Regions from separate parts of the Bacillus sp. M5A3_1b genome, predicted to be linked through region 1. Evidence: riboswitches for the same ligand, from Rfam matches in the RefSeq annotation. Region 1 holds a riboswitch; each other region holds the start of a gene.
The links. A riboswitch is a leader RNA that binds a small molecule or an ion and turns the genes downstream of it on or off. The one in region 1 is predicted to bind S-adenosylmethionine.

Region 1 (7,522 bases):
ACGGCACGAGCCGAATCAATGGGCAAGGACACTTAGAAATTGGAGGGTGCGATACGACGCAGCTAGCAAAACAATACGGAACACCACTTTATGTATACGATGAAGAGTCAATTCGAGGAAAGTGCCGCGCGTTTCATCGTGCGTTTAAAGAAAGTGGTTTCTCTTATCAAGTAGCATATGCAAGCAAGGCGTTCTTGTGCATGGAGATGTGCCGAGTGGCTCGTGAAGAGAATATGTCATTAGATGTTGTTTCTGGAGGAGAATTATATACTGCGCTGCAAGCAGGATTTCCGGCATCACGCATTCATTTTCACGGCAATAATAAAACAGAAGAAGAAATTGTGATGGCTCTTCAGGCGAATATTGGTTGTTTTGTCGTAGATAATTTCTTAGAATTAGAAATTTTGCATGATTTAGCAGTGCAACATGGGAAATTTGTGAACATATTAATTCGTGTAACGCCCGGAGTAGAGGCGCACACACATGAATATATTACAACAGGCCAAGATGATTCGAAATTTGGATTTGGCGTGTCAAATGGTCAAGCGATGCAAGTAATTGAGATTGCTTTACAAAAATCAAATTATAATGTGTTAGGAATTCATTCACATATCGGATCACAAATATTTGAAACGGCCGGCTTTGTGCGAGCGATTGAAGTTCTTCGTCAATTTTTAGAAGAAGTGAGAGAGCGAACAAACTATGTAGTAAAAGTGCTAAATGTAGGCGGAGGATTCGGAATACGCTACACAGAGTCAGATACACCATTAACTCTTGAGACATATGTGCGAGCTGTAACAAGTGCTGTGAGGGAACAATTTACAGTATGTAATTATCCCCTGCCAGAAATATGGGTTGAACCAGGCCGTAGTATTGTAGGGGATGCTGGAACGACAATTTATACAGTCGGATCTGTGAAAGACATTCCTGGTATTCGGAAATATGTATCAGTGGATGGTGGGATGACTGATAATTTAAGACCTGCTTTATATAACGCTCGTTATGAAGCGATGTTAGCGAATCGAGGGAATGATGAGAATGAGGAACTTGTCTCGATTGCTGGGAAGTGCTGTGAGAGTGGAGATATGTTAATTTGGGATATCACTCTACCGAAAGTTGCTTCAGCCGATTTATTAGCAATTTCTTGTACAGGGGCATATGGATACTCGATGGCGAATAATTATAATCGGATTCGTAGACCAGCTGTCGTCTTCGCGAAAGGCGGCACATCACAAATTGTTGTAGAGCGTGAAACATATGAAAATATTATTGGGAACGATCGCATACGTATTAAAGAACTTGTGTGAATGGGAAAAAGGAGTTGTTCGGATGGGCAATTCCTTTTTTATAAAATAAAATAATTAAAATATATCGGAAAACTAGGATTGAAAAAAATCAGAATTGTGATAAAATACAAATACAAAGCTTATCAAGAGAAGCGGAGGGAACTGGCCCGAAGAAGCTCGGCAACCTGCTTATAGAAAGCAAGGTGCTAAGTCCAGCAAAATGGAATCCATTTTGAAAGATAAGGTAAAATATATTACCGAACAGTCTTTTCGAAATGGGAAAGATTTTTTTTATGAATAAAAAGGGGGGCTGTTCGCGTGAGCGTACGGGAACATTTTGAGGAAGTATCTGAGAAAATTCAAGCGATGCTTGCTGATATGAAATATGGTTCAATTACAATTGTTGTGCAAGATGGGAAAGTCATTCAATTAGAGAAAAGTGAAAAGGTACGTTTAAAGTAAAAAGCGCTGACTAGAAAAACTAGAGGCGGTTTTAACCTATTATATTAGGTTAAAACCGTCTTTTTGCTTTTACAGGGGGAAAGAACATGTTGACGTATGAAACGTGGGAAGAAAGTAATGTTTCATTTTCAGAAGAAGATGAAACGAAAGGCGCGCTATCTGTATTAAGTTGGGCTTATAAAGAATATAAAAATGAAATTGTATACGCATGTAGCTTCGGAGTGGAAGGGATGGTATTGCTGCATCTTATAAACCAAGTAAATCCATCTGCTAAAGTTGTATTTTTAGATACGAATGTTCATTTTCAAGAAACGTATGAATTAATTCAAAAAGTGCGGAAACGATTTCCTTCATTAAATATTATAGAAAAACAGCCGGAACTTACGCTTGATGAACAAGCGAAGTTGCATGGTGAGAAATTATGGGAAAGTAATCCGAATCTTTGTTGTGAAATTAGAAAAATTTTACCGTTAGAAAAATCATTGGCAGCGGAAAAAGCGTGGATATCGGGCTTAAGGAGGGAACAATCAGAAACACGTAAGCATACAAAGTTTATAAATCAAGATCATCGCTTTCAATCTATTAAAGTTTGTCCACTCATTCATTGGACGTGGAAAGAAGTGTGGCGATATGTATACAAACATAGCTTACCGTATAACCCGCTGCATGATGTTGGATATCCAAGTATTGGGTGTGAGAAGTGTACGTTACCTGTAGGTGAGGGTGGCGATTCGAGAGATGGTAGGTGGTCTGGGAAAGTGAAAACAGAATGTGGTCTTCATTACCAATAAGATGAATTTGAAAATAAAGCTAAGAGAGGAAATAGAAAATGAGTACAAGAAACGAATTAATAAATCGTATAGACGAGACTTACGACGTATCACAAATCGAAAAAGAAATTGAACTAGACAACATTGCGTTAAGTGATTTAGAGCTATTAGCGACAGGGGGATATAGCCCACTTACTGGTTTTTTAGGAAAGAAAGATTATGATTCGGTCGTAGAAACGCTTCGCTTAGCAAACGGGAGCATATGGAGTATACCGATTACATTACCAGTAACAGAAGAAGTAGCAGAGAGTCTAAAAGCTGGAGAGGAAGTAAAACTTGTTAATGCTGAAAATGTATATGGTGTCATTCAAATAGAAGATATTTTTGTGCCTGACAAGGAAAAAGAAGCGTTACTTGTGTATAAAACGACGGATGAGGCTCATCCAGGAGTGAAAAAATTATATGAACGACCGAACGTTTATGTCGGGGGAGCTATTATTCTTACAAAACGCTTTGAAAATAATCCGTTTCCTTCTTATCATTTAGATCCAATTGAAACGAGAGAAGCATTTAAAAAACGTGGTTGGAAAACAGTGGTTGGATTTCAAACGAGAAATCCGGTACATCGTGCCCATGAATACATTCAAAAATCTGCCCTTGAAATTGTAGATGGTCTCTTTTTAAATCCACTCGTTGGGGAAACGAAGTCGGACGATATTCCTGCTGATGTAAGGATGGAAAGCTATGAAGTATTACTTCAAAACTATTATCCGAAAGATCGTGTCTTTTTAGGTGTATTTCCTGCAGCAATGCGTTACGCAGGACCGAGGGAAGCGATATTCCATGCAATAGTCAGAAAGAATTTTGGATGCACTCACTTTATCGTAGGGCGTGATCATGCAGGAGTAGGAGATTATTACGGGACTTATGAAGCACAAGAAATTTTTACAAACTTTACAGTGGAAGAGTTAGGGATTACACCATTATTTTTTGAACATAGTTTTTACTGCACGAAGTGTGAAGCGATGGCTTCAACGAAAACATGCCCACACGGAAAAGAGGATCATGTCATTTTATCAGGTACGAAAGTAAGAGAACTATTAAGAAACGGTGAGGTTCCGCCGAGTACATTTAGTCGTAAAGAAGTAGTGGAAGTGCTAATTAAAGGTTTGAAAAAAGAAGTAGTAACAGAATAAGGAGAGAGTGACATGGATACGAATATTACTTGGCATACAGCATCTGTTTCAAAAGATGAGAGAAGAGTAAGAAATGGGCATCATAGTTTTGTAGTTTGGTTTACTGGTCTATCAGCTTCAGGTAAATCTACGGTGGCGAACGCGGTTGCTCGTAAACTATTTGAAAAGAATATTGGAAACTATGTATTAGATGGAGATAATGTACGCCACGGTTTAAATAAAGACTTAGGTTTTTCTGAAAGTGATCGTATGGAAAATATAAGACGGATTGGTGAAGTGGCGAAGCTATTTGTAGATCAAGGTACTGTTGTTCTTACAGCGTTTATTTCACCGTTTCGAGTAGACCGAAAACAAGTTAGAGATCTATTAGCAGCAGATGAGTTTATAGAAGTGTTTGTAAAATGTCCAATTGAAGAGTGTGAAAAACGTGATCCAAAAGGATTATACAAAAAGGCAAGACAGGGTGATATTAAAGAGTTTACTGGTGTTGATTCACCGTATGAGGAGCCAGAGAAAGTAGAGTTAATTGTAGAAACGCACAAGTATTCTATTGAAGAATGTGCAGAACAAATCGTGAAGTACTTACAACAGCGTAGTTTTATATAGGGGGATAAAAAATGAGTTATGAAAAAGTATGGGCTAACAATGAAAAATTAAATCAGACTGAGAAAAATAAATTGAAAAAAGATGGATTGGAAATCTTTAATGATATTCCTTACTATGCAGAAAATGGCTTCGAATCTATTCCGAAAGAAGAGTGGGACGCATTCAAATGGGCAGGGTTATATTTACAAAGACCGAAAGAAGCTGGATATTTTATGATGCGTGTAAATATACCTTCAGGGATTATTACGAATGCACAGGCAGAAGTGCTTGCTTCTATCGCTGAGGATTATGGGCGTGACGTAATAGATATTACGACAAGACAGGCGATTCAGTTTCATTGGTTAGAAATTCATCAAATTCCAGATATTTTTAAAAGATTAGCAAGAGTTGGGTTATCTTCAGCGGGGGCGTGTGGTGATATAACGCGTAATATTACAGGGAATCCACTTGCTGGTATTGATGCAAATGAACTGTTTGATACAACGGGTATTGTGAAAGAGGTATATGATTATTTCCAACATAATGAAGAGTTTTCTAACTTACCGCGTAAATTTAAAATGTCTATTAGTTCTAACATTTATAATTCAGCAAACGCAGAGATTAACTGTGTTGCATTTACACCTGCAACGAAAGAGATAGATGGTGAGAAAAAAGTTGGTTTTCATATAAAAGTAGGCGGTGGATTATCAGCCCGTCCATATTTAGCTGATGAATTAGATGTATTCGTTTTACCAGAAGAAGTGAAGGCGGTAGCAATTGCGATTGCTACGATATTCCGTGATTTTGGATACCGTGAAAAACGTCATTTAGCCCGTTTGAAATTTCTAGTTGCAGACTGGGGAGCAGAGAAATTTAAAGAGAAACTAATAGAGTATATAGGACCATTGCAAAGTAAAGGAGAAAGTGCTCTCAAAGGATGGAATGCGGGATACTTTTATGGTGTTCAAGATCAAAAACAAGATGGACTAAAATATGTAGGTTTTAATGTGCCGGTAGGACGTCTACATGCAGAAGAAATGTTTGAGATTGCAAGAATTGCTAAGCAGTATGGAAATGGACAGATTCGTACATGTAATTCGCAAAATTTCATTATTCCGAATGTTCCGCCAGAAAATGTAACAGGTTTACTAAATGAGCCGTTATTTAAAGCCATATCAGCAAGTCCTAAATCATTTATTGGTCATGCGGTTTCCTGTACCGGTATTGAGTATTGCAATCTTGCTTTAGTAGAAACGAAAGAAAGATTACGCAAAATCGCAGAGTACTTAGATACACAAATTGCGCTCGATGTTCCAGTTCGTATTCATATGGTAGGATGCCCGAATTCATGTGGGCAACGTCAAATTGCTGACATTGGATTGCAAGGGGTGAAAATGAAAACGAAGGAAAAAGGAATTGTTGAAGCATTTGAAATATACGTAGGTGGAACGCTGTTAGATGGCGGTGCTTATAACCAAAAGTTAAAAGGGAAAATAGATGGTGAGGATCTATCTGATGTACTTGCATCATTTATAAGCTATTTCAAAGAGAATAAATTACCAGCTGAAACGTTTTATGATTTTGTCGGCCGTGTTGGTGTAGAGACATTACAAATAGCGTTAAATAACGTGCTAGAAGAAGTAATAGCGTCTTAGGAGGGACAATATGGATTTATATCGATTTGAAGCTGTGTTAGTAAATAGTATTGTTCCGATTGTTGTTGTTGCTCAAAGTGAAGAACAGGCATTTAAGCTCGCGGAGATAGAGCTTGAAAAGCATTTTTTACCGTTACCAGAAGTAAAGGAGATTTCTCTATTTGAAAAAAAGAAGATTCGAAAAGGTGCAGCATTTGTTATTCATGAGTAGGAAAAAGGTAATACGAAATAATGAAAACTTCCATTCGTATATAAGGATGGAAGTTTCACTTTAATAGTAGAAATGAGGAGAGATGATGGGGAAGGTTTATATCGTTGGTGCAGGTCCTGGTGATCCAGATTTAATTACTGTGAAAGGGTTGAAATGTATTGAGAAGGCAGATGTTATTTTATACGACCGTCTCGTGAATAAAGAGTTACTTTCCCATGCAAAGCCTGAAGCGGATTTAATTTATTGCGGAAAACTACCAAATTATCACACGATGAAGCAAGAGACGATTAACACGTTTCTTATTAAATATGCGAAAAAAGGAAAAGTTGTAACGAGGCTTAAGGGTGGCGATCCATTTGTATTTGGTAGAGGAGGAGAAGAAGCTGAAGCGTTAGCAAAGCAAGGTGTACCATTTGAAATCGTTCCTGGTATTTCAGCTGGGATAGCTGCTCCTGCTTATGCTGGCATTCCAGTGACACATCGTGATGCAAGTGCAAGTTTTGCTATTGTGACAGGGCATAGGAAAGAAGGTGCTGAAGAAGAAGTGAAGTGGGAAAATTTAGCGAAAGGTGTAGAGACTTTAGCTGTATATATGGGGGTTAGCAATTTACCCTACATATGTGAACAACTGATGAAGCATGGAAAAGACAAAAGTACACCTGCTGCTATTATTGAACGGGGAACGACATCAATGCAGCGCACAGTTGTTGGGACGTTAGGAACAATTGTGGATGTTGCAAAAAAAGAACAAATTCAAAATCCGAGCATGATTGTAATTGGAGAAGTGGTCCGTTTTCGAGAAAAAATCCATTGGTTTGAGAAACAGACAGAAAGTACCTATCAAGTAAGTGGAGTGTTATAAAATGAAAGCCATCTTATATATATGCCATGGAAGTCGTTTGAAAGCAGCTAAAGAAGAAGCGGTTGCATTTATTACGTCATGCATGAACCGTGTAGAGGCAAGTATTCAAGAAGTTTGTTTTTTAGAGTTAGCGAGCCCAACGATTAATGAAGGGTTCCGTACATGTGTGAAGCGTGGTGCTACAGAGATTATTGTTATTCCAGTTTTTTTATTAGCGGCAGGTCATGTGAAAAAAGATATACCGCTTGAATTGGAAAAGTTAAATAATCAATTTTCGAATGTTAAAGTGACCTACGGTAACCCGTTTGGTGTATCAGAAACACTTGTGAAATCGGTGTATAGTGGAAGTGGCATTGAACAGGAAGATAAGAATGAAGTGACGCTACTTCTCGTAGCAAGAGGGAGTAGTGATCCTGAAGTATTAAGAGATATAAACTGGATTGCTTCTTTATTTCAACATGAAGAGAAAATTAAAAAAGTAGAGGTTTGTTATTT
Region 2 (8,298 bases), on a different contig from region 1:
TGCTTTTTCTAGTAAAATATTAGAAAATTGCTCAGATGTATATCCTTTCGGAACAGGAAGCCATGCAAAGAATGAGCCTGTTGGAATGTCTACATTCCAACCAATTGAGTGACAAGCTGAAACAAGAGCGTTTCTTCGAGATTCGTAACTATTTACAAGGTCTATTACGCAAGACTGTGAACTTAATAGTGCTTCGCGGGCAGCATCTTGAACTGCACCAAAAATACTAACATACATATGATCTTGTAATAAGTTAATTGTCTCAATCACACTTTCATTCCCCACAGCAAAAGCGATGCGCCATCCAGCCATATTGAAAGTTTTCGATAGAGTGTAAATTTCAATACCTGTATTTTTAGCACCGTCTGCTTGCAAGAAACTAACAGGTTTTTGACCATCGAATCCAATAGCACCGTAAGCAAAATCATGAACGACTAATATATTATGTTCATTAGCAAAATGAATGGTTTCATCAAAGAAACCTTTTGATGCAGTAGCACCGGTAGGATTATTTGGATAGTTTAAAAACATTAACTTTGCACGCTCAGCGGTAGTGGCATCAATTTTTGTATAATCTGGTAAAAAATTATTTTCTGCAATAAGCGGCATTGTTTCAAATTGTGCTTTTGCTAAAGCAACTCCTGATAAATAATCTGGATAGCCTGGATCTGGAACGAGAATAGTATCACCAGGGTTTGTAAAACAAAGTGGTAATTCTACTAATCCAGCTTTTCCACCAAACAAAATAGCAACTTCTGTTTTTGGATTTACTACTACATCATATTCGCGTTGATAGAATGTTGCCACGGCTTCTTTTAAACTTTCGTGTCCGCGAAATGGCGGATATTTATGATGAATGGTCTTTTCAGCAGCATCTTGTAAAGCTTTTACGATATGCTGCGGTGTTGGTTGATCTGGATTACCTTGACCTAGATTAATAACATCGTGACCAGCTGCAACGACTTTGTTAACTTTTGCAACAAGTGAAGCAAAAAATTGTGTAGGCAATGATGTTACTATCTCAGAAGGTTGAAATAATTTCATACTTTCCACCTCTTTTGAAAGTTGTTACAATTCTAGTGACAAATGATATAATCTTTCCAGTATTTTGTAAAGAAAAAATTAAGAATGGGGCTGACAAAATGAAAGTCGCATGTATTCAAATGGATATTGTCTTTGGAGATGTAGAAAAGAATATTGAGAATGCTAAAAATAAAATAAGCGAAGCGATGAAGGAAAGACCAGATGTGATTGTCTTACCAGAACTATGGACAACGGGATATGATTTAACGAGGCTTATTGAAATTGCAGATAGGGATGGATTGCAAACGAAAGAAAAGCTGAAAGAATGGTCGAAGCAATATGGTGTACATATTGTCGGTGGGTCTATAGCGAAGCAAACAGAACAAGGTGTTACAAATACAATGTATGTGGTAAACAAGGAAGGAGAACTGGTCAATGAATATAGTAAAGTGCATTTATTTCAGCTTATGGATGAACATAAATATTTAATCGCTGGAAATAGTACAGGTGAATTTAAGTTAGATGATGTAGAGTGCGCCGGCACAATTTGTTATGATATTCGTTTTCCAGAGTGGATGCGCGTTCATACTGCGAAAGGTGCAAAAGTTTTATTTGTTGTAGCAGAATGGCCATTGGTTCGTTTAGCGCATTGGCGTTTGTTATTGCAAGCAAGAGCAGTTGAAAATCAGTGTTATGTTGTTGCATGTAATAGGGCAGGAAAGGATCCGAATAATGAGTTTGCCGGTCATTCTTTAATTGTCGATCCTTGGGGCGAAGTTGTTGTAGAAGCGAATGAAGAAGAATCAATTTTATTTGGAGAGCTTCATTTTGAGAAAATTAAAGAAGTACGCAAAGGAATTCCAGTTTTTGCAGATCGTCGTCCAGAATTATACAAATAAAATGTTGACAAGTGATTTTTATTCTTGGTATAGTCTTCAACATAAAGTTAAAAATTCAAAAAATTATACAACTCTTATCAAGAGCAGGTGGAGGGATTTGGCCCGATGAAGCCCAGCAACCGACCGTAATACCATTGTGAAATGGGGCGTTTATTTACGCCAAAAGGCACGGTGCTAATTCCAGCAGAAAGTAAACCTTTCTGGCAGATAAGAGGGGAGAAGATAAACTTCAAACCTCTTTCTTTGTGGAAAGAGGTTTTTCTACGTCAGAAAAACCTCTGAATTAAAAAAGGGGGAGAAGACGATGGGATATTATTCATTAACTGAAACGACAGCTATACAATATGCGAAAGAACACGGTTATTTTGAAAGGAAAGCAAATGTAGTTTGTCATGAAATTGGAGATGGAAATTTAAATTACGTGTTCAAATTAGATGATGGAGAGAAGTCTATTATAATAAAACAAGCACTGCCATATGCGAAAGTAGTTGGTGAGAGCTGGCCACTGTCTATAAAAAGAGCGACGATTGAAAGTAAAGCATTACAAATTTTTGCGAAGTATGTGCCGGAATATGTGCCGGTAGTGTACAGTCATGATGAAGAGTTAGCAGTAACAGTCATAGAAGATCTATCAAGGCTAACAATTGCAAGAAAAGGATTAATAGATGGAGAGGAGTACCCGCTTTTATCCCAACATATTGGTCGCTTTCTAGCACATGTGTTGTTTTATACTTCAGATTTCGGTTTACAATCAGAAGAGAAAAGGGTACTAGAAGGTGCATTTGTAAACCCAGATCTTAGTAAAATCACGGAAGATTTAGTGTTTACAGATCCGTTTAGTCATTATGATACGAATGATTATGAACCAGAGTTACAACTAGCGGTGGATGAACTGTGGAGTGACAAAAATTTAAAATTAAAAGTAGCACAGTATAAATATAAGTTCTTAACAAGAAAAGAAGCGCTTATTCATGGTGATTTACATACTGGTAGTATTTTTTCATCACCTGCTGAAACGAAAGTAATTGATCCAGAATTTGCAACATATGGTCCATTTGGATTTGATCTTGGCCAATTTATTGCAAATTTATTATTAAATGCACTATCCCGTGAAGAGGAAAAAAGAAGTGTGCTATTTTTCCATATTGAGAAAACATGGAGTTATTTTGTAGAAGCTTTTACGAAGTTATGGATTGGAGAAGGTGTAGAAGCATATACGAAAGAGAAACAATGGTTGCCAATTATTTTGCAAAATATTTTTACAGATGCCATTGGATTTGCCGGATGTGAGCTTATCCGTAGAACAATTGGCTTAGCGCATGTAGCTGATTTAGATGGAATAGCAAATAAAGAAACGAGAATTCAAGCTAAGAAACAAGCGTTATCCTTAGGTAAAGAACTAATAAAATATGAATCTAAGAGTGCTGATATTCAACTGTTCCGAACATTATTTCAACAGACAGTTTCTGGAGGGATAAAAGCATGAGTACAATTGTTACTGTTCCGAGATCTGTCAGTTGGAAAGGTGATGCCATTGCAGTATTAAATCAAACAAAGTTGCCGCATAGTACAGAATACAAAACATTAACGACGATTGAAGAGGTATGGAAAAGTATTGTCATGCTAGAAGTACGAGGAGCACCTGCAATTGGAATTGTAGCTGCATTTAGCTTGGCACTTGCATCAAAAAAATATAATACTGTACATATGGAAGAATTTCAAAAGAAGTTTAATAGAGATTGTAATTATTTAGGAACGTCACGCCCAACAGCAGTCAATTTATTTTGGGCAATCGATCGCATGAGAGAATCAATTCGAGAAATTACTACAATAAAAGAAACACAAAAAAAATTAGAAGAAGAAGCGCTTCTCATTCAGCAAGAAGATGAAGCAGTATGCCGGAGTATTGGAGAACATGCATTAACATGTTTTAAAGATGGTGATCACATTTTAACAATTTGTAACGCTGGAAGCATTGCAACTGCTAGATATGGTACTGCATTAGCACCGTTTTATATTGGGAAAGAAAAAGGTGTACGTTTACATGCGTATGCGTGTGAAACGAGACCGGTTTTACAAGGCGGGCGTTTAACGACCTGGGAATTAAAACAGGCAAATATTGATGTAACACTTATTACCGATAATACGGCAGCTCATGCTATTCAAACGAAAGAAATAAACGCGATTATTGTAGGAGCGGACCGAATTGTCGCAAATGGAGATACAGCAAATAAAATCGGAACAATGAATTTAGCTATATTAGCAAATTATTTCGATATTCCATTTTACGTTGCAGCTCCGTTATCTACGTTTGATATTACGAAACAAACAGGTACAGAAATTGTTATTGAAGAAAGAGATGAAACCGAAGTTACGAAAATTTTTGGAAAACAAGTGGCGCCAATTGGAACTGATGTTTATAATCCTGCATTTGACGTAACACCGAATGAATTAATTACAGGTATTATTACTGAAAAAGGCATCATACACGGAGATTATAAACGGGAAATTGCATCGTTATTTGAAAGACAAGCTAATACATAATAGCTTGTTTTTTTATCCCGCATTAACGGGCGGTAAGACCCCCACCTCAAAATTCAGCGGAAGCAAAGAAGTTAGGTGGGGGTCAACTGCCCGTAAAAGCCCGATTGGTTCAACTAATAATCAGTGGGGGATGAAGAAAACCCCCACTGATTAAAGTTTCACTTTATGCCTAAATGTTTTCTTTTCCCTTATTTATATAATGGAAGGAGGCGGAAAAGATGGAAGAGTGGATCAGGATAGTAGGTAATGTAGGGTTTCCGATTGTTGTAACATTATATTTACTCCATCGTATTGAAAGTAAATTAGATGGGGTAATTGTTGCAATCGAGAAACTCCCTAAACAATTACTAAAGTAGGAAGGTCCTCGCGATACAAAGTAAAATAAAGTTTGCTCTTCTTGAGCAAACTTTATTTTTTACCCCGTATTAATGGGCAGTAAAAGCCGTCACTTTATTGAGCAGTATAACCACCATCGATAACAACGGCTTGCCCAGTTATACCCTTTGCCTTTTCACTCGCTAAAAACATAGCATAATCCACAATTTCTTGTACTTGCAATAAGCGTTTTTGTGGTACAAGTGGATAAATAACATCTTCTAAAACATTTTCAAGTGGTACATTTCGTGTAGTAGCTAAATCTTGTAGTTGATTACGTACAAGTGGGGTATCGACATAACCAGGACAAAGCGCATTAACGGTAATTCCGTGAGTAGCGCCTTCTAAAGCGGCAACTTTTGTTAATCCGATTACGCCATGCTTCGCGCTATTGTAGGCGGATTTTCCTGCAAATCCAACGAGGCCATTAATGGAGGCTACATTAATAATTCGGCCATACTTTTGTTTTTTCATGATTGGGAAGGCATGCTTAATTGCGATAAAAGGAGCGATTTGCATAATTTTAATAAGTAGTTCAAACTTTTCAGTTGGAAAATCTTCAATTGGTGAAACGTGTTGCATTCCTGCGTTGTTAATTAATATATGTAATGAACCGAAATGAGTAACGGTTTGAGAAATTGCAGCGGTAATTTCTTCTTCAGATGTAACATCACATTTTAAACCGATAGCTTGATAGCCTTCTTTTTGTAAATGTTCAGCAGCTTCTTTTGCACGTTCTTCAAGACGATCAGTAATGACAACTTTTGCACCTTCTTTTGCAAAAGCGTTTCCCATTTCATAACCAATACCACTTGCAGCGCCTGTTAAAAAAACAACTCGATTTGTAACCATGATGAAAAACATCCCTTCCTAATAAAGTTCTCATATTGCTCTATTTAGAGAGGGGATAATAAAAATCCTGCAAAGATTTGGAAAAATATTGTTAGCTATCTTGTTTTGCAAAATAGTCTCTGCTATACTATTTTGTAAAGCAAGATACTTACGCTTATCTATCTTGTAAAACAAGATAGTGGGAGGATTTGAGTTATGTCGACAAGTCAAATGCTGAAAGGGATTTTAGAAGGATGCTTACTTGCTATTATTTCTGAAGGTGAAATATACGGTTATGAAATGAGTGAAAAACTAGCAAAGTATGGCTTTACTATGGCGAGTGAGGGAAGTATTTATCCGTTATTAATACGAATGCAAAAGGAAGGATTAATAACAAGTGTAATGAAGGAATCTCCATCTGGCCCAAAGCGAAAATATTATACATTAACAGAAAAAGGCGAGGAAGCACTTAATGAATTTATGGATCGCTGGGAAGCGATGCAAAGTAGTGTAGAGCGTCTACTTGAGGGGAAGGGGAGAAAAAAATAATGTTATCAAGTGAAGCACGAAAGTTTTTATTAGAAATGAGATTATTTTTAGCAGCAAAGGGTGTGAAAGAAAGCGATATTGAAAATTTTATAGAAGATGCAGAACTTCATTTAATCGAGGGTGAGAGTGATGGGAAAAGTGTAGAAGATATTTTCGGAAGTTCACCGAAAGAATATGCAAATGAACTTGTAAAAGTGATGGAAAAGGATAGACAGGAAACGTGGAAGCAAATTGGTTTTACAGTAATGAATATCGTATCGTTTTGGATTATTGCTTCTATCCTAATAGTGAATAACGGATTATTACAGATGTCGCTTATTCAGTGCGTTGGGTATAGTTTGTCATTGATTTTAGTTGTTATAGGTCCTAATTTTTTACTTCGCAAAATGACCTTCGTAACAAGCTTTACAAAAACGTGGTTTTCTATGTGGTTTTTAGTTATGGTAGCGCCAATGTTTTTAATGGGGGCTGTTACGATATTAGATGTAATCTATCCTACCAAAACGTTTACATTCACCCAAACGCAAAGTTATATATTAGCCGGAGCTATTTTTATGATCACAGTAGCGATAAATATATATTTTGAAGGATGGTTTAAAAACTTATATTTAATTATTCCACTTTCGATTATGTTACTGTTTAAAACATTTACATCAGAAGATCTCGTGCCAATGTTATTTCAAATTATATGTTTATACGGAAGTTTGTTTATTTTAATTTTCCTTGAAATTATGATGAAGACGAATAGAAGAGAAGTGGTTAAATAAGGGAGGGGTTATCATGCAAATTTCTAAAGAAGGAGAAAAGTTTTTAATCGATACGAAAGTATATTTAATAACAAAAGGAATGAAAGAAGAAGATGTGGATGCTTTTCTAGAAGATGCAGAACTTCATTTAATAGAAGGTGAGAAAGAGGGAAAGACGGTAACGGATATATTTGGTGATTCACCAAAAGAGTATGCGGAAGAATTGGCGAAAGAGATGGAGAAGGATAAAGGTGGGAGTATAAAGAGTATTTTAGGGATGATAATTGGGATAGGCGGATATTGGTTACTTACAAATATCTTATTTCAAAGTCCAAATCATGAATTTACATTAACAAATGTACAATTGATTGGATACCCAATTGTTTTAATGATTACGATTGTAGGAATTATATTTGCTTTTAAAATGTCATCATTTAAGAGCAAAATAAAAGAATTTAGCATTCTTTATGTAGCATCTTTGTTACCAATTTTATTACTAGTATTATTAATGTTTCTGAATAAATGGTACGGGACACCTGTATTACAATTAACGACTATACAAAGTTATATACTAGCTGGAGTTATCCTGTTAGTACTGTTAATTGGGGAAGCGTACATACTTGGCTGGATTGGGATATTAGCTGTTATTGTCCCGCTATTCATTATGTTTGTATTTAAAGGATTGGGAGAGAAAAATCCATACTGGGGAATGTTAGAACCTTTACTTCTGTACGGTAGTTTATATGTATTAATGCGATGGTCTTTGAAAAATGAGGAGAAAAAGACTATAAGTTAGTTTTATATTACTAGTGAACGAGCTGAATTTTTTATTAAGGAGGAACAAACATGCAAAGTATATTTCTAGGTATATTGTCTACTATATTTTTAGGTTTAACGATTTTGGGGCTATATACTGCATTTTCGAAAAAGGTACACGATGATTATTTCGATACTTTATTAGATGACACATCGGGTTATGTTTTTTTCTTCGGTTTAATAGGAAAAGGGCTGCTTTGGATATGCAAAAAATTATTTCCAAAGAAATATTATATAGGGATTTTTAGAGGTATTACATTTATGTTTAGTTGCTTCTTTTTATTTCTAGCAGCCGGTATATCGTTTGTTAATTGGAATAAATTATTTTAAACAGTAACATGACAGTTACTGTTTTTTTCTTTGCAATAAAGAGCTTTGTAAAGAGAGTGCTTTTTGTTCGTTCGTCAATAGAGACTGAATATGAACATTTTCAGGACGAGGTACGATAGGGTACATAAGATTTGTTGGAGAAGGATGGTGCTCCGAGCCAGTTAGGGAATGAGGATCTGCGTGAG
Region 3 (8,298 bases), on a different contig from region 1:
TTCCGCACGAGAAGACAAAAAGCGTCTTCTGTGCGAAAGAACCTTAGCCAACAGGGCTAAACAGTCGGTTCCGCTTTTCTGTATTGTCCAGCTCCAGCGGCTAGATTGTTCGGTGGCTTCGCTTCTTCCTACAAGGCAAAAAGCGCCTTTACGTCAGAAGCTCCATCCCTCTCATAATCTGAACGAGCCGCTTGCGCTTTTCTTTGTGATCCAGCTCCAGCGGCTAGATTGCTCAGTGGCTTCGCTTCTTCCTACGAGGCAAAAAGCGCCTTTACGTCAGAAGCTCCATCCCCCTCACAATCTGAACGAGCCGCTTCTGCTTTTCTTTTGCAAAAATAAACAGGAAACAACATGAAAATAACGAATATACTATATACTAAGTTAAAGGTTGTATAGTATATGGTGATCGGGTGATGACATATGATTTATGTAGAAAAAGTCATTATTGTAGAAGGTAAATCAGATAGAAGAAAGATTGAATCTATTATTCGTGAACCGGTGGAAATTGTTTGTACAAATGGTACAATTGGTTTATCGAAAATGGATGAGCTCATTGATCAGTTTTTTGATAAGGAAGTGTATGTACTAGTTGATGCTGATGATGCTGGAGAAAAGTTAAGGAAGCAATTTCGAAAAGAATTTCCGCAAGCAGAGCATATTTACATTGATCGCTCGTACCGAGAAGTGGCAACTGCGCCATCTTCACACTTAGCAAATGTATTATGGGGAGCTGACATTGACGTTTATACAGAATATTTACGGTAAGGAATGATAGAAGTGATTGATTGGACAGGAGCCGAAGCTACAGCCCTAATAGAGAACGAAGAAAAAACAGTGTTATATGTATATACTCCAATGTGTGGAACATGCCAATTAGCAAAAAAGATGTTAACAGTTGTTGAGCTGACAATTGAAGAATTGAAAATTGGAATGTTAGATTTAAATTATGCTCCGCATTTAGCGAAAGAGTATGGAATCGAAAGTGTACCGTGTTTACTTGTTTTTGAAAATGGGACACTCATGAAGAAGATATATGCATTTCATTCGGTTGAATATTTATATACGGAATTAAAGTAGGCGGCAAAGTTTTTGCCGCCTCGACATATTTCTCGGGAAATATGTCGAGATGCAGGGTGGTTACAGTATTTGTCGAGCGAAAGTAACAGGATTGCTCTTTAGTGAGAGGGAATGGTATGTGTAATAGAAAGTGATATGAAGGATGTGATTTAGGGTGAAATTATATTCTTTGCTGCAATCATTTGTAAATTACGCTAATGGTCAATATCATTTAGAGCCGCTTTTAAGACAAGGAGAAAAAACTGTTAATTTCCGCTTTGGAGATGAAAGTTGTTCGTTACAAATTTCAAGAGATTATATAGAGCTGCTACATGAGGAAAGAGGAACGGAGCAAATCGTTTGTGTAGATGAGGAAGATGTAAAACAATTGGTGAACGGAAATGTACGATTGCAAACACTAATGAACGATGGACGTGTACAATATTCGGGAACGTATCGAACGATGCTATTAGTTGAATCGATGTTTCATATATGTAAACCGATGTCAGTAGGTGCTTAAAATTCTGAAGTTTCATTTTTTACGAAAATTTCTGTTGACATAGTGTGTGGATATTGATACAATTCAATTCATAAAATATAGACAATTTCATAAATTACAAATCAGACGAAAATGTAATCTGATTTCTCTTATCAAGAGAGGTGGAGGGACTGTGCCCTGTGAAGCCCGGCAACCGTCAACTTATGTTGAAATGGTGCCAATTCCTGCAAAGCAAATGCTTTGAGAGATGAGAGAGAGGGATAATGTTGTTATATACGCATATAAACCTTTCTGCTTCTCTAAAGCAGAAAGGTTTTTTTATTGTTTGAATGTGGAGGACATTCAAACAATAAAAGTAGTGATAACGGTGGACTACACGCATTAAAAATAAAAAATTGCGGAGTCGACCAAAAATCTAGCTTCAGCGGCTAGAACAGTCGGTCGTTTCATCCCTTCCTATGAGGCAAAAAGCGCCTCTACGTCAGGGATTCGGGCGTCCTCTTGTTCTAAACGAGCCGCTTACGCTTTTTAAACAAAAAAAGGGGTGAACATCATGATCTTGTTAGAAAATGTAAAGAAAATATATAAAGCAAAAAGCGGTGATGTCACTGCTGTAGATAATGCCAATTTAAAAATAGACAAAGGTGAAATATTTGGTGTAATCGGATATAGTGGCGCTGGGAAAAGTTCTTTAATCAGATTATTCAATCAGTTAGAGAAGCCAACTTCTGGCCAAATTACAATTGCAAATCGTGTGATTTCAGCAATTACAGGGAGTGAACTTCGTAAGGCAAGGCAAGAAATCGGAATGATTTTTCAGCACTTCAACTTACTTTGGTCACGAACTGTACGCGAAAATATCGAGTTCCCACTTGAAATTGCAGGTGTTGATAAGGCGAAGAGAAGAAAACGAGTGGATGAGTTAATTCATCTTGTTGGATTAGAAGGAAGAGGGGACGCGTATCCATCTCAGCTGAGCGGAGGACAAAAGCAACGCGTTGGTATTGCAAGAGCATTAGCTAACAATCCACAAGTGCTTTTATGTGATGAAGCGACATCAGCTCTTGATCCAGAAACGACAGATCAAATTTTAGATTTATTATTAGATATTAATAAGCGTCTCGGTTTAACAATTGTACTCATTACACACGAGATGCACGTGATTCGAAAGATTTGTAATCGAGTGGCGGTAATGGAGAAAGGGAAGATTGTAGAAACGGGTCCAGTACTTGATGTATTCCGCAATCCGCAGAAAGACATTACAAAGCGATTTGTACAGCAGTTAACGGATTCTGAAGATACAAATGAAACGATTGAAAGTTTAATTGAAAAGTATCCAGATGGTAAAGTAGTTCGTTTGCAGTTTATCGGTGAAGCTGTAGAAAGACCAGTACTTCAAAGATTAATGCAACGCAGTGATATAGAAGTTAGCATTTTGCAAGGAAACATCGCCCAAACAAATAACGGATCTTACGGTAGTTTAGTTGTTCATTTAAATGGTGAGGAAACAGCGATTCAGCAAGCAATAGAGGGAATACATCAAGATCAAGTAGAGCTGGAGGTGATTGCACATGGATAAGTTACTCACAAATATTGATTGGAATCAAATGTTAGAAGCAACTGGTGAAACGTTATATATGACGGCAATCGCAGCTCTTGCCACATTTGTTTTAGGACTAATTTTAGGATTGTTACTCTTTATGACAGCGAAAGATAATTTATGGGAAAACAAATCGGTTAACACGGCGATTGGAGCGTTCGTAAACATTTTCCGCTCGATACCGTTCATCATTTTAATCATTTTATTAATCCCATTCACAAAGATTCTGCTTGGAACAATTCTTGGAGCGAGTGCAGCACTGCCAGCTTTAATTATTGGAGCGGCACCGTTTTACGCGAGAATGGTTGAAATTGCACTTCGCGAAATTGATAAAGGTGTAATTGAAGCTTCAAAAGCAATGGGAGCAAAAACAAGCACTATTATTTTGAAAGTATTAATTCCAGAATCGTTACCAGCATTAGTATCTGGTATTACGGTTACAACAATCGCTTTAGTAGGCTATACAGCAATGGCGGGGGTTGTTGGTGCTGGTGGCCTTGGAACACTTGCTTATTTAGAAGGATTCCAGCGAGGAAATAACGATGTAACAATCGTTGCGACAATTTGTGTATTACTAGTGGTATTTTTCATTCAGTGGATTGGTGATAGTGTAACGACTCGAATAGATAAACGATAATAAAAAAACAGGAGGATGTTTCAAATGAAAAAATTATTACTTACAGCACTTATTTCAACTTCTATTTTGGGGTTAACTGCTTGTGGCGGGAAAGATAAAGATGAAAAGAAACTAGTTGTGGGGGCTTCTAACGTGCCGCACGCTGAAATTTTAGAAAAGGCAAAACCGTTACTTGAGAAAAAAGGAATTGAATTAGAAGTGAAAAAGTTCCAAGATTACGTGTTACCAAATAAATCGTTAGCGGATAAGGATTTAGATGCAAACTACTTCCAGCACATTCCGTATTTAGAAAAAGAAATGAAAGATAAAAAATATGATTTTGAAATAGCAGGGAAAATTCACTTGGAACCAATTGGTGTATATTCTCAAAAATATAAGAGCTTAAAAGAACTTCCAGACGGGGCGACAATTATTATGAGTAATTCCGTTACTGACCATGGACGTGGTTTAGCAATTTTACAAAAAGAAGGCATTTTAAAAATTAAAGACGGAGTAGATCCAGTTAGTGCAACTCCAAAAGATATTGCAGATAATCCGAAAAACTTAAAGTTCAAAACGGATATCGAGCCTGGTTTGTTACCACAAGTGTATAACAATAAAGAAGGCGACGCTGTTTTAATTAACTCGAACTATGCAATTGATGCGAAATTAAATCCAGAAAAAGATGCAATTGCAATTGAAGGTGATGATTCTCCATACGCAAACGTATTAGTGGTTCGTAAAGGTGATAAAGATAAAAAAGGGATTAAAGAGCTTGTAGAAGTATTGCATTCTAAAGAAATCGAAGACTTTATTAATAAAGAATATAAAGGAGCGGTTGTTCCTGTAAAAGAATAATTGCTGAAAAGAGCTGGTGTATGCCAGCCTTTTTTATAACTACATAACTATAGGGGAGAAGGGGACATCATATGAAAAAGATTCTATTGTCAGTTGTTACAGCGCTGTCTGTATTTACATTAGCTGCTTGCGGAGGGAAAGAAGAGAATAAGCTTGTTGTGGGAGCTTCTAACGTGCCGCACGCTGTTATTTTAGAAAAGGCACAGCCGATACTAGAGAAAAAGGGCATTAAATTAGAGATTAAAAAGTTCCAGGATTATGTTTTGCCGAATAAAGCGTTAGCGGATAAGGAAATTGATGCGAACTACTTCCAACACATTCCTTACTTAGATAAAGAAATTCAAGAAAAGGGATATAAAATTGTAAACGCAGGAAAAATCCATTTAGAGCCAATGGGCATTTATTCTAAGAAGTATAAAAGTTTAAAAGAATTGCCAGATGGCGGAACAGTTATTATGAGTAATAACGTAGCGGAGCGTGGCCGTATGCTCGCATTGTTACAAAAAGGTGGCGTTATTAAATTAAAAGACGGTGTAGATGTTGTTAAAGCAACAGTAAAAGATGTTGTAGAAAATCCGAAAAACTTAAAGTTTAAAACAGATGTAGAACCGGGACTTTCACCGAAGCTATATGAAAATAATGAAGGTGATGCTTTATTCATTAATTCAAACTATGCAATTGATGCGAAATTAAATCCAACAAAGGATGCAATTGCGATTGAAGGATCGGACTCTCCGTATGCAAATATTATTGCAGTTCGTAAAGGTGACGAGAAGAAAAAAGAAATTAAAGAACTAGTAGAAGTACTGCATTCAAAAGAAATTCAAGATTTTATTAATAAAGAATATAAAGGTGCTGTACTTCCGGTAAGTGAATAAATATAAGGGAAGGACTGGAAAATTACCAGTCCTTTTTTCTTTATATAAATAAGAAGAAAGGTGTATTATATAAAGATGCAAGGGAAATACTTATATACATTTGTGAAAAAATTGTTACTTTTTTTCGTCGTTTGCGATATCATTTTATTTGATATAAAATTAGAATGAGAATAAAATGAGAATATGAACGTTTTAGGAATTTTTAAAATGTATATAGAGGATTAATGGAGGTATTGAGATGGCTGGTTCTACATTAACGGTTAAAGACTTACACGTATCAATCGACGGTAAAGAAATTTTAAAAGGTGTAAACCTTGAAGTAAAAGGTGGAGAAATCCACGCAATTATGGGACCTAACGGAACAGGTAAATCAACTTTATCTTCTGCAATTATGGGTCACCCAAAATATGAAGTAACAGAAGGTAGCATCATCATCGACGGTGAAGATGTATTAGAAATGGAAGTAGATGAGCGCGCACAAGCAGGTCTATTTCTAGCAATGCAATATCCAAGTGAAATTAGCGGAGTAACAAACGCTGACTTCTTACGTTCTGCAATTAACGCACGTCGTGAAGAAGGCGATGAAATTTCTCTTATGAAATTTATCCGTACTTTAGATAAAAACATGGAATTCCTAGAAATGGATCCAGAAATGGCACAACGTTACTTAAACGAAGGTTTCTCTGGTGGAGAGAAAAAACGTAACGAAATTCTTCAATTAATGATGATTGAGCCAAAAATCGCAATCTTAGATGAAATCGACTCAGGTCTTGATATCGATGCATTAAAAGTTGTATCTAAAGGTATTAACCAAATGCGCGGCGAAGAGTTCGGTTGCCTAATGATTACGCATTACCAACGTTTATTAAACTACATCACTCCAGACTTCGTTCACGTTATGATGAACGGTCGTATCGTTAAATCTGGTGGCCCTGAGCTTGCACAACGTCTAGAAGCTGAAGGTTACGACTGGATTAAAAAAGAATTAGGTATTGAAGACGAAACAGCAGAGCAAGAAGCGTAAGAGAGGAGCATAAACATGACAATCGGTACATTACCTTTCGATCAAGAAACAATCCGTCAGCGCGCAAGCGAAGTAAACGAAGCTGCTTGGTTGACTGAGTTCCGCTTACAAGCTCTTGCACAAGCAACTGAACTTCCAATGCCAACGCCTGATAAAACGAAAATTGAAAAATGGGACTTTATCGGAAAAGGCGACGCTGCTAAGCAAGAGCCTGTAAGTTCTTTAACAGAGCTTCCAGAAGCAGTGAAAAACTTAATCGATGAAAATAACAGTGTATTAGTACAACGTACTGGTACAACTGCATTCGTTTCTTTAGCAGACGAAGCAAAAGAAAAAGGTGTTATTTTTACAGACATCGTAACAGCTGCAACAGAGCATGCTGAACTATTACAAAAGTATTTAATGAAAGACGGCGTGAAGGTAGACGAGCATCGTTTAACTGCACTTCATGCTGCATTAATCAACGGCGGTGCATTTGTATATGTTCCGAAAAACGTTGTTCTTGAAACTCCACTTCAAGCTGTATTCTTAGTAGACGGCGAAGAAGCTAACGTATATAACCACGTATTATTCGTAGCTGATGCGAACAGTACTGCAACTTATGTAGAAAACTACGTTGCAAATGAAAATGCTAAAGGTATTGCAAATATCGTAGCAGAAGTAATCGTGGAACAAGGCGCACAAGTGAAATTTGGTGCGGTTGATCTATTAGCAAAAGACGTAACAACTTACGTTAACCGACGCGGAATTGTTGGACGCGACGGCCGCATTGATTGGGCTCTAGGCCTTATGAATGACGGAAACACAATTTCAGAGAACGTTACGAATTTAATGGGCGACGGATCATATGCTGATACAAAAACAGTAACAATTGGTCGTGGTAACCAAACACAAAACTTTACAACTAAAGTTGTTCACTTCGGTAAACACTCTGAAGGTTGGATTTTAAAACACGGTGTACAAAAAGATAGTGCAACATCTATCTTTAACGGAATTGGTAAGATTGAACACGGTGCATCTAAATCAAATGCACAACAATCTTCTCGCGTTCTTATGTTAGATGAAAAAGCTCGCGGTGATGCAAACCCAATTCTTTTAATCGACGAAGATGATGTAATGGCAGGTCACGCAGCTTCAGTAGGCCGCGTAGATCCGTACCAATTATACTACTTGATGAGCCGTGGTATTCCAAAACGCGAAGCAGAACGTTTAGTCATCCATGGATTCTTAGCACCTGTAGTAAATGAGCTTCCAATTGAAGGAGTAAAGGCACAGCTTGTTGAGGTAATTGAAAGGAAAGTTCGCTAATGAATATTCATGAAATACGCAAACAGTTTCCAATTCTTGATCAAAAAGTGAACGGCAAACAACTTGTATATTTCGATAGTGCAGCAACTTCTCAAAAACCAATTCAAGTCATTGAAACGTTAGAACGTTACTATAAAGAATATAATTCTAACGTGCATCGCGGTGTTCATACGCTCGGTACGAAAGCTACCGACGCGTATGAAGGTGCACGCGAGAAAGTTCGCAAGTTTATTAACGCGAAATCAATGGAAGAGATTATTTTCACGCGCGGAACGACAACTGCATTAAATACAGTAGCGGCTAGCTATGGTCTTGAAAATGTAAAAGAAGGCGATGAAATCGTTATTTCTTACATGGAACACCATAGTAACATCATTCCGTGGCAACAAGTTGCGAAGAAAACTGGTGCAACTTTAAAATACCTTCCGCTTCAACCAGACGGTACAATTTCTTTAGAAG
Region 4 (8,298 bases), on a different contig from region 1:
ATGGAGAGCAATATTTATTAAATAAAGAACAATTCAATACACATTTAGAACAAATGGAGAAATATAAGCAATTAGTGGAAGATATATTGAACGAACCAATTCCAGAAGATATGGATGTTAAAGACGAAGATTAAACTATGGGAGATCCCGTATGAAGATATGCAGAAATGTATCTTCATACGGGATTTTTTTGAAGATATTAAAAGCCTAAGGAGCGTTTAGCATTTATTCGAATTTTGATAGGTAGTAGTCTACCATGTTAAAAGCATATTTTTTTCTAGCTAGGACAAACATAGAGAACGTAACCTGTACAGATACATATACTATCAGTGCAAAAGCTTATAAATTAATGGAAGGGGTTTTCTCGTGAGTTTATTTCATTGTGATTTTCTGAAAGATTTAATTGGATCTTTTGTAAGAGTAAACAGGGGTGGTCCAGAATCTCAAAAAGGGACAATAGTCGCAGTATGTTCGGATTACTTTGTATTAAAGAATGAAAAAGGAGAGCTCTATTACTATCAGATTCGTCATCTGAAAAGTGTTACAAAAAATGCGAAAGATTGTAAAGCAGATGATTGCGGATGGTTTGAATGTGAATGTGAAGATGACTTTGAAAAGCTACTTCAAAGCTTCAAATATCGCTGGGTGAAAATTAATCGTGGCGGTCCAGAGAAAGTTGAAGGTATTTTACAAGATGTTTCTTGTGAATTTGTTACATTAATTGTAAAAGAAGAAGTTATATTAGTTGCGGTATCCCATATTAAGAGTGTCACAGTAGAGTGTAAAGAGAGCGATGAGAGCGACGAGAGCGACGATAGTAAGGAAAGTAGCAATAATTCAGGTCGCGCTCGTGCACAAAGACAATCAAGTAGAGGAAGATAATAAGAAAGGGGATATAAATTTGGAGAGTGTATTATGCTGTGAGCAAATTAAATGTTTAGTCGGTGAGACTGTAAAAGTAAATCTCCGTGGACCAGAGAGTCGAGTGGGGGTACTTGTATCGTTAGGGAGAGATTATCTTACATTACAACTACCTCTTGGTGAATTAGTATATTACCAATTGAAACACGTGAAAAGTCTAGTGAAGAAAGTGAAAGAAAGTAAATGTGGCGATTGCTATGTTTCATGCTTCTGTTCTGATGATGATACTTTTGTCGATGTATTACGTGACTTGAAGTATAAGTGGGTAAAGATTAATCGTGGTGGCCCAGAGTGCGTGGAAGGTTTATTAAGTGAAGTGCATGAAGAATGTATTACACTAGTAAACTGCGATGAAGTTATTTATATCATTAATTATCATATTAAGAGTGTAAGTCAAATAGTTAAATGTAAAAAGAATGAAGAAGAATAATGTTTGATAAATAAGAGGGGCATTATGGTTGAAGGTGAAGAACGATTTCTTATTTCGGATAGTATGAAAAGGAAGTCCTTACTCTTAAGACGGAACATTGCCCCTGATTATTTTTTGGAATGGAGAATAGGAAAGCAAAAAATTTATAGGAAGGAGGATATAGATGAATGAATTAAACAAAAGTATTGGAGAAAATATATATGTTAAACTAATCGGTGAAAAAAGATTTAAAGGTGTATTAATAGACGTAGGAAATGATATTGTTGTTCTTTACAATGGACAAGACTACGTATATATATCTTTATACCATGTACAATATTATAAATTTTTAAGACCATATGATGAGGAAATATCAAAACCAGATGTTGATTCTGTAATTAAGAGGGAATCGCCTTCTATTTCTTTAAGAAAAGTATTAAGCACTTCTAAAGGGATTTTTACAGAGGTTTATGTAGCAGGAAATGCTCCAATACATGGTTATGTTACAAGTGTAATGAACGATTATATTGTTTTTTATAGTCCAGTTTACAAAACAGTATATATATCTTTAAAGCATTTGAAATGGTTAATTCCGTATAAAGAAAATCAAGTCCCGTACGCCCTCAATAAAAATGAACTCCCCGTGAATCCATTAAATATTACGTTAGCTAGAACATTTGAAGAACAGCTAATTAAAATGTCCGGCAAAATCATGGTGTTCGATTTAGGTGAGGAATCTAATAAAATCGGAAAGATGGCAAAGATTGATGAAGGGCATATTGAAATATTAAAAGCACGTGATGCAAAAATGTATGTGAATATTCAACATGTGAAATCTGTCCATTGTCCGTAGACTAGTTGAAAGGGCTGGCTTTTTCTTTTATATGCAGAAGAAAAGGTCGAGCCTATTTATTTAGTTTGATTTGGATGTGAGGGGAAAAATGAATTGAATATAAATGTATTAGCCAGATCTATGAAGAGCTAATCTTGTGCAAAATTATAAAAAATATGTACGAGCCATTTTTTCATATATTCAATTTATTTTTTTGAGGGAGAACTGTTCAACTACTATATTAAAGGGGTTTTGTTGGTGGAACAGTTTTCAAATTCGTTATCGATTACATTGCTTGGTAGTGCTGGTGGAGCAGCAAAAGCAGTTTTAGCAATTTTAAATCAAGCGATAGCAAATGAAAAAGACCCGATTTATGAAGCGATAAAGAATGTTACATTTCATTTGGTTGATATAAAACAAAAAGATAGGACGTATTATGACGAGTTGTTTCCAAATTTGAAAGATCAATTGTTTTTATATGAAATTGACCTTCAAGATGTAGTGAAATTCAAACAACATTTGAAAGAAAAAAGCACGGGTGTTGTTATTGATGTTTCGGGGGCAGATACAATCAGAGTATTAAGTTGTTGTAATGAACTTGGAATTTGTTATATTAATTCAGCTTTGGAAAATGAGGAAGTAGATCAGGACGATAGTTTAATCGGTTTTCAGCTTACGGAAAGATATACGAGGTTTGAGAAGGAGAAAGAGAAATTTACAAATACAAAAGCAATTATAGGCTCAGGTATGAATCCAGGTGTTGTTCAATGGATGGTTGTTGAACTTATGAAGGAACGTCCAAAAGAAAAGCCAAGAGCATGTTATATAGTAGAACATGATACGTCATTTTTAAATGATACAGCACTTATAAAGCCTCATACACTTTATGCTTCATGGGCAGTAGAGCGATTTCTAGACGAAGCGATATGGAGTTATCCGATGTATATGAGTCATCATCGTCCTCTTTATTTTTATGAAGATGTATATGCTTCAGAGTATAAAGTAAAGTTAGGAGAGAAAGAGTTTTATGGCTGTTTAATGCCACATGAGGAAGTTTTAATTTTAGGAAAAAACTTCAATATGGAAGTGGGTTTTCTTTACCGAATTAATGAGTATACGACTAATGTAATTAGACAGAACTTAGATCAAGTAGAAGATTTATGGAGTTGGAAGCGTAAAGTATTTAATCCAGCCGAAGAAGAGATTGCCGGCGAGGATCTAGTAGGTGTATTACTCGTTTATGAAAATAGTGAGACATATATGTATAACGTGATGAATAGCAGTCAAGTTTTTCATAAATATAAAACGAATGCGACTTACTTCCAAGTAGGATGCGGAATTTATGCTGGCTTGTGTAGTTTACTGTTCGATAACTTTAAACAAGGTGCCTATTATGTAGAGGAATTATTATTAAATACAGAGAGTAAGTACGGGGAATATTTGAATTTATATATGAAGGATTTTGTAGTGGGCGGAAATGACTTTACGGATGGATTGCTACATGATCGGGTAAGATGGATATAAGTTGTGACGAAAAGGAAGGGGAAATCTCCTTCCTTTTCGTATGATAAGGTTACATCTTACCCTGAAAGCAATTTCATACTTATAATTTAAGGAGATAATATGTAGGGCTTTTGTATTGAGTATGAGGAGTATTTATATGAACAAATTTAAAAGCTTGATATATGAGGAAAGAGAAGCTTTTAAAGTATTTAAAAAAATTAACGGATTTGTTAGAGAAAATCGGTAAAGCTTTTTACAAAACAAAGGAGAATGGTACGGGACTGGGGTTAATGATTACATATAAAATCATTGAGGAACATCAAGGAAGTATCGCGATTCAAAGTAGCATGGGAATAGGAACGAAAGAGGAAATTTTTTTACCGACAGCATAATGTGCTAGAGAAAAATATTTTTCAGAAAAGTGTTCTTGTTGTGTAAATATAAACATTTTATAAAATGTTTCAAGAAGGGTTTTTTTTATAAAATACTTCGTTTATAATGGAGGAAAATATCGACATGAGATTTGTTATTCATGTAACGGTTCGGTAGTGTTAGAGAAAGAAGGGGTGCACGCGCATCCTTTTTTCTATGCAGATATTATGAAAGAGGTGGTATGATGGAATTAACATTAAATTCGACTGTATGTTTACACACGATTCAATTTCGAAAAGAGCAAAAGAATTATATTGTAAAAGATACAATTACAGGAGAAAAATATGAAATGCCGCCACTTTGGATTGATGCATTGGCAATGATGCGTGACGGTTTTTTATTGGGGGAAATTGAGGAGAAATTAAAAGAAGAGTATCCAGATGAAGAAATAAATATGTTAGCATTTACGAGGCAACTGTTAGAGCTAGAGCTTGTCGGAATGGTAGATGGGGAAGAAATAGCTTGTACAAAGAAGAAAGAGAAAGATTATTTAGCTTGGTTACGTCCTCGTGTCGAGCAATTCTTTCTTAGTTTAAATAAAAAAAATAGAAGCAAAGGTCAGTGATGATCTTTGCTTTTTTGTATAGTTTGTTTAAAAAATTACAGCGAATGCCCTTGCGAAAGCACCGTCGCTATCTTTAATTTTTAAAGGTGCCGCTGAGAAAAAGAAACGTTTCGTGTTAATTGCATCTAAGTTGGTTAAGTTTTCGATTAAATAAATATTATTCCCAAGTAGTATGTGATGAATTGGCGATGTTTCTGTCGTTACCTCATCAGGAGAGATGAAATCTAAACCGACAGATTTTACTTTTAATTGAACTAGTTCTTCAGCTAATTCTTCAGAAAGATAAAAAGCTTCTTTCTCATATGCTTCTGTATTCCATTTCGTAGAGAGATTGGAATGGAAAATGACAATATCACCTTCTTTTATGTCAGCGTTGTGTAATACTTCTTTAGGTATTTTTCGTTCTTGTACATGAGTTACATCAATAAGAACAGCTTCGCCTACAAATTGATCTAGGGGTAATTGATCAATAGTCGTTGCGCCTGAAATGAAATGAGCAGGAGCATCACAATGCGTGCCAACATGAACGACAGAATGAAAGTCTGTAACTTGATAGCCTGTCTCTTCAACGCTTGTAATGGCTCCTAAATTGATTTTTGGTGTTCCAGGGAATTGGGACATATTGTTTTCAAATGTTTGTGATAGGTCAATTACTTTCATTTTAAATACCTCCAATATATGTTTTGAAATAAAAAAACTCACCTTTCATAATCAAGAAAGATGAGTTTTGTACACAATAGTTACGTTTTATCTTTCAAAATGCAATGCATTTTGCAGGAATTAGCACCTATTCAGTTTGTATAAACTGAGGTTGCTGGGCGTCAAAGGGCCGGTCCCTCTGCCTCTCTTGATAAAGACATATTAAGTTTTCATTTCTGAATATTCACTACTTTTTAAATTGTAATTCATTTCCTTTTTTCGTGCAATACAAAATAGGTATTCACCCAAATAAAGTTGCTCGCATATTGTAGCTTATGTAAATAGAATGCTGCGAAGGAGTGAGTGCAGTGACAGGGAATGTATTGAATTATTACGCTGGTGGAAATACAGCTAGAGGATTTCATAATTTATACGATGAGAATTTAAAAGGGCTAAACAGGTTATTTATTTTAAAGGGTGGTCCTGGGACCGGGAAATCTTCTTTAATCAAAGCAATAGGTCGCGAGTGGGTTGAAAAAGGATATGATATTGAATTTTTACACTGCTCTTCTGATAATAAATCGGTTGATGGTGTAATTATCCCGAAGTTAAAAGTAGGAATTGTTGATGGAACATCACCGCATGTTATTGAGCCGAAAATGCCAGGAGTTGTGGAAGAGTATATTAATTTAGGGGTTGCTTGGGACTCAGATAAATTAAGAAAGCAGAAGGTGGAAATTGAACGATTTGTTTCAGAAGCAAGCAAGGCTTTTCAAACTGCTTACGCTTGTTTTAACGAGGCACTAGTTATACATGACGAGTGGGAGAAAATATATATTAATAATATTGATTTTAATAAAGCAAATGAACTAACCGATCAGCTGATTCAGAAGTTATTTACAGATAAAGGCGGGAAACAATCGCTTGTGAAACATCGGTTTTTAGGGGCAGCTACACCGAAAGGAGCAGTTGATTTTGTTCCTAATTTAACAGAGGGATTACCACATCGTTATTTTATAAAAGGACGCCCAGGATCTGGGAAATCAACAATGCTTAAAAAATTAGCTAAGGCAGCAGAAGAAAAAGGATTTGAAGTTGAAGTATATCATTGTGGATTTGATCCAAATAGTCTTGATATGGTTATCGTAAGAGAATTAGGGTTTGCAATTTTTGATAGCACCGCACCACATGAATATTTTCCGAGCCGCGAAGGTGATGAAATTATAGATATGTATGCCTTGATTGTGACACCAGGGACAGATGAGAAGTATGCGACAGAAATTCGTGACGTGTCGATTCAATATAAAGCAAAAATGAATGAGGCGATGTCTTTCTTAGCGAAAGCGAAATCAGTTCGTGATAAATTAGAACGAATATATATTGCTGCTATGGATTTTTCAAAAGTAGATGCATATAAAGAGGAGATTCAAAAAGAGTTTGAACGAATTGCGGTTAGTGTAAAAGAAAAGAACAAGTAAAAAATAAAGGATTTTGGTAGGCTGTCGGGAATTTTCTGACAGCTATTTTAGTATGTAGTAAAATTAGGGGTATATTTGTCGAATTTCCAAGGAAATAATCAAAAAATGGAGAGGGTATGAAATGAGAGAGAAAATTAGAGTGGAGTTAGCAAGAATTGAACAAGAGAATGATGTGAAAATTTTATTTGCAGTGGAATCAGGGAGTCGTGCTTGGGGATTTCCATCGAAAGATAGTGATTATGATGTTAGATTTGTTTATATGCATCCGGTAGAGTGGTATTTATCAATTCATGATAAACGAGATGTAATTGAGTATCCGATTAGTGATGATTTAGATATAAGCGGATGGGATATAAAAAAGGCGTTACAGTTATTCGCAAAGTCAAACCCAGCTTTACTCGAATGGATTCGATCACCGATTTTCTATTCGAAAAACTCTCATTTTCCAGAACAGCTTCAGCAAATGAGTGATAAGCACTTTGATCCAAAAGCAACGATATATCATTACTTACATATGGCTTCAAAAAATTATCGTGAATTTTTGCAAGGTGAGAACGTAAAATTGAAAAAATACTTTTATGTATTGCGTCCTATTTTAGCTTGTAAGTGGCTAGAGGAGAAAACAACTTTACCACCTGTAGAATTCGATCGATTGATTACAGAATTATCGTTAGAACGTAGCGTATTAGATGAAATTGAACAGTTGTTAATAAAGAAAAAGGCAGGTACTGAATTAGATGTTGGATTAAAAATTGAGGTGTTGAATCAATTTTTAGAAGAACAAATTCATTACTATCAGCAATATGTAAAAGGAATTGAAAAGGGATCAGGAATTGATATTGAGAGTTTAAATACATTGTTTCGAGATATGTTGTTTGAAGTATATGAAAAAGAGCACAAGTGAGTTTGTGCTCTTTTTTTATTTTGTAGGAATAAAGAAAACAGATATAGCTGCAAGAAGACCCGCGAATGAGAATAAGTAAAAATTCCATGCTAAGTCATATTGCATTGTCATAATAATACCGACAAGAATAGGACCAGCAATCGCACCAACTCGGCCAAGTCCAAGTCCCCAGCCTAAGGAGGTAGCTCGGATATGGGATGGGAAGTATTGTGTTACATATGCATTTAATATTTGAGTAATACCGACTGATCCAATTCCAGCAAGGCCGATTAAAAGATAAATGATTGTAACAGATGGTTTAATTGTTAATAGTCCAATACATATAGCTGCCATAAGATAGGAGATGCTAATAACAAATTTAGCCCCTATACGATCCGCGATTGCTCCAGCAAATAATGCACCGATAGCGGCAGTAACATTTAGCATAAGTAAAAATGATAGACTAGATCCAAGAGGGTATCCTGCTTGGCGCATCATCTGCGGTAACCAAGTGTTTAAACCGTATATTAAAAACATTCCCATTATATAAGTAATCCAAAAAAGCAGCGTCGCTTTTATGTACTCTTTTGAGAATAACGTAAGAAATCCATTTTTCTTTCGTATATTAGGTGGGGC

Region 2: another riboswitch for S-adenosylmethionine. It lies ahead of mtnK (S-methyl-5-thioribose kinase); the one in region 1 lies ahead of ACLBWW_RS07935 (YezD family protein).
Region 3: another riboswitch for S-adenosylmethionine. It lies ahead of ACLBWW_RS10160 (methionine ABC transporter ATP-binding protein); the one in region 1 lies ahead of ACLBWW_RS07935 (YezD family protein).
Region 4: another riboswitch for S-adenosylmethionine. It lies ahead of ACLBWW_RS25050 (cyclase family protein); the one in region 1 lies ahead of ACLBWW_RS07935 (YezD family protein).

The regions. Positions count from the first base shown of each region.
Region 1 covers NZ_JBKEZY010000002.1:334,404-341,925, reverse strand. The annotation lists gene lysA (diaminopimelate decarboxylase) at 1-1,307, shown strand, start outside; SAM riboswitch class I at 1,424-1,532, shown strand; gene ACLBWW_RS07935 (YezD family protein) at 1,605-1,748, shown strand; gene ACLBWW_RS07930 (phosphoadenylyl-sulfate reductase) at 1,835-2,539, shown strand; gene sat (sulfate adenylyltransferase) at 2,578-3,714, shown strand; gene cysC (adenylyl-sulfate kinase) at 3,727-4,320, shown strand; gene ACLBWW_RS07915 (nitrite/sulfite reductase) at 4,332-5,954, shown strand; gene ACLBWW_RS07910 (DUF3906 family protein) at 5,965-6,165, shown strand; gene cobA (uroporphyrinogen-III C-methyltransferase) at 6,251-7,027, shown strand; gene ACLBWW_RS07900 (sirohydrochlorin chelatase) at 7,029-7,522, shown strand, end outside.
Region 2 covers NZ_JBKEZY010000001.1:344,649-352,946, reverse strand. The annotation lists gene ACLBWW_RS01755 (pyridoxal phosphate-dependent aminotransferase) at 1-1,044, opposite strand, end outside; gene ACLBWW_RS01750 (carbon-nitrogen family hydrolase) at 1,059-1,922, shown strand; SAM riboswitch class I at 1,994-2,136, shown strand; gene mtnK (S-methyl-5-thioribose kinase) at 2,227-3,408, shown strand; gene mtnA (S-methyl-5-thioribose-1-phosphate isomerase) at 3,405-4,466, shown strand; gene ACLBWW_RS01735 (YvrJ family protein) at 4,685-4,822, shown strand; gene ACLBWW_RS01730 (3-hydroxybutyrate dehydrogenase) at 4,917-5,693, opposite strand; gene ACLBWW_RS01725 (PadR family transcriptional regulator) at 5,889-6,221, shown strand; gene ACLBWW_RS01720 (DUF1129 domain-containing protein) at 6,221-6,988, shown strand; gene ACLBWW_RS01715 (DUF1129 domain-containing protein) at 7,002-7,763, shown strand; gene ACLBWW_RS01710 (hypothetical protein) at 7,814-8,113, shown strand; gene ACLBWW_RS01705 (hypothetical protein) at 8,129-8,298, opposite strand, start outside.
Region 3 covers NZ_JBKEZY010000003.1:82,232-90,529, reverse strand. The annotation lists gene ACLBWW_RS10175 (toprim domain-containing protein) at 421-765, shown strand; gene ACLBWW_RS10170 (thioredoxin family protein) at 769-1,077, shown strand; gene ACLBWW_RS10165 (hypothetical protein) at 1,232-1,576, shown strand; SAM riboswitch class I at 1,702-1,809, shown strand; gene ACLBWW_RS10160 (methionine ABC transporter ATP-binding protein) at 2,109-3,134, shown strand; gene ACLBWW_RS10155 (methionine ABC transporter permease) at 3,127-3,792, shown strand; gene metQ (methionine ABC transporter substrate-binding lipoprotein MetQ) at 3,817-4,629, shown strand; gene metQ (methionine ABC transporter substrate-binding lipoprotein MetQ) at 4,701-5,507, shown strand; gene sufC (Fe-S cluster assembly ATPase SufC) at 5,746-6,531, shown strand; gene sufD (Fe-S cluster assembly protein SufD) at 6,547-7,839, shown strand; gene sufS (cysteine desulfurase SufS) at 7,839-8,298, shown strand, end outside.
Region 4 covers NZ_JBKEZY010000012.1:72,012-80,309, forward strand. The annotation lists gene ACLBWW_RS25015 (helix-turn-helix domain-containing protein) at 1-134, shown strand, start outside; gene ACLBWW_RS25020 (hypothetical protein) at 367-882, shown strand; gene ACLBWW_RS25025 (hypothetical protein) at 902-1,351, shown strand; gene ACLBWW_RS25030 (hypothetical protein) at 1,515-2,183, shown strand; gene ACLBWW_RS25035 (S-adenosylmethionine decarboxylase related protein) at 2,421-3,686, shown strand; partial or broken gene ACLBWW_RS25040 (ATP-binding protein) at 3,896-4,057, shown strand; gene ACLBWW_RS25045 (hypothetical protein) at 4,282-4,662, shown strand; gene ACLBWW_RS25050 (cyclase family protein) at 4,690-5,322, opposite strand; SAM riboswitch class I at 5,407-5,519, opposite strand; gene ACLBWW_RS25055 (PRK06851 family protein) at 5,670-6,779, shown strand; gene ACLBWW_RS25060 (nucleotidyltransferase domain-containing protein) at 6,901-7,683, shown strand; gene ACLBWW_RS25065 (MFS transporter) at 7,699-8,298, opposite strand, start outside.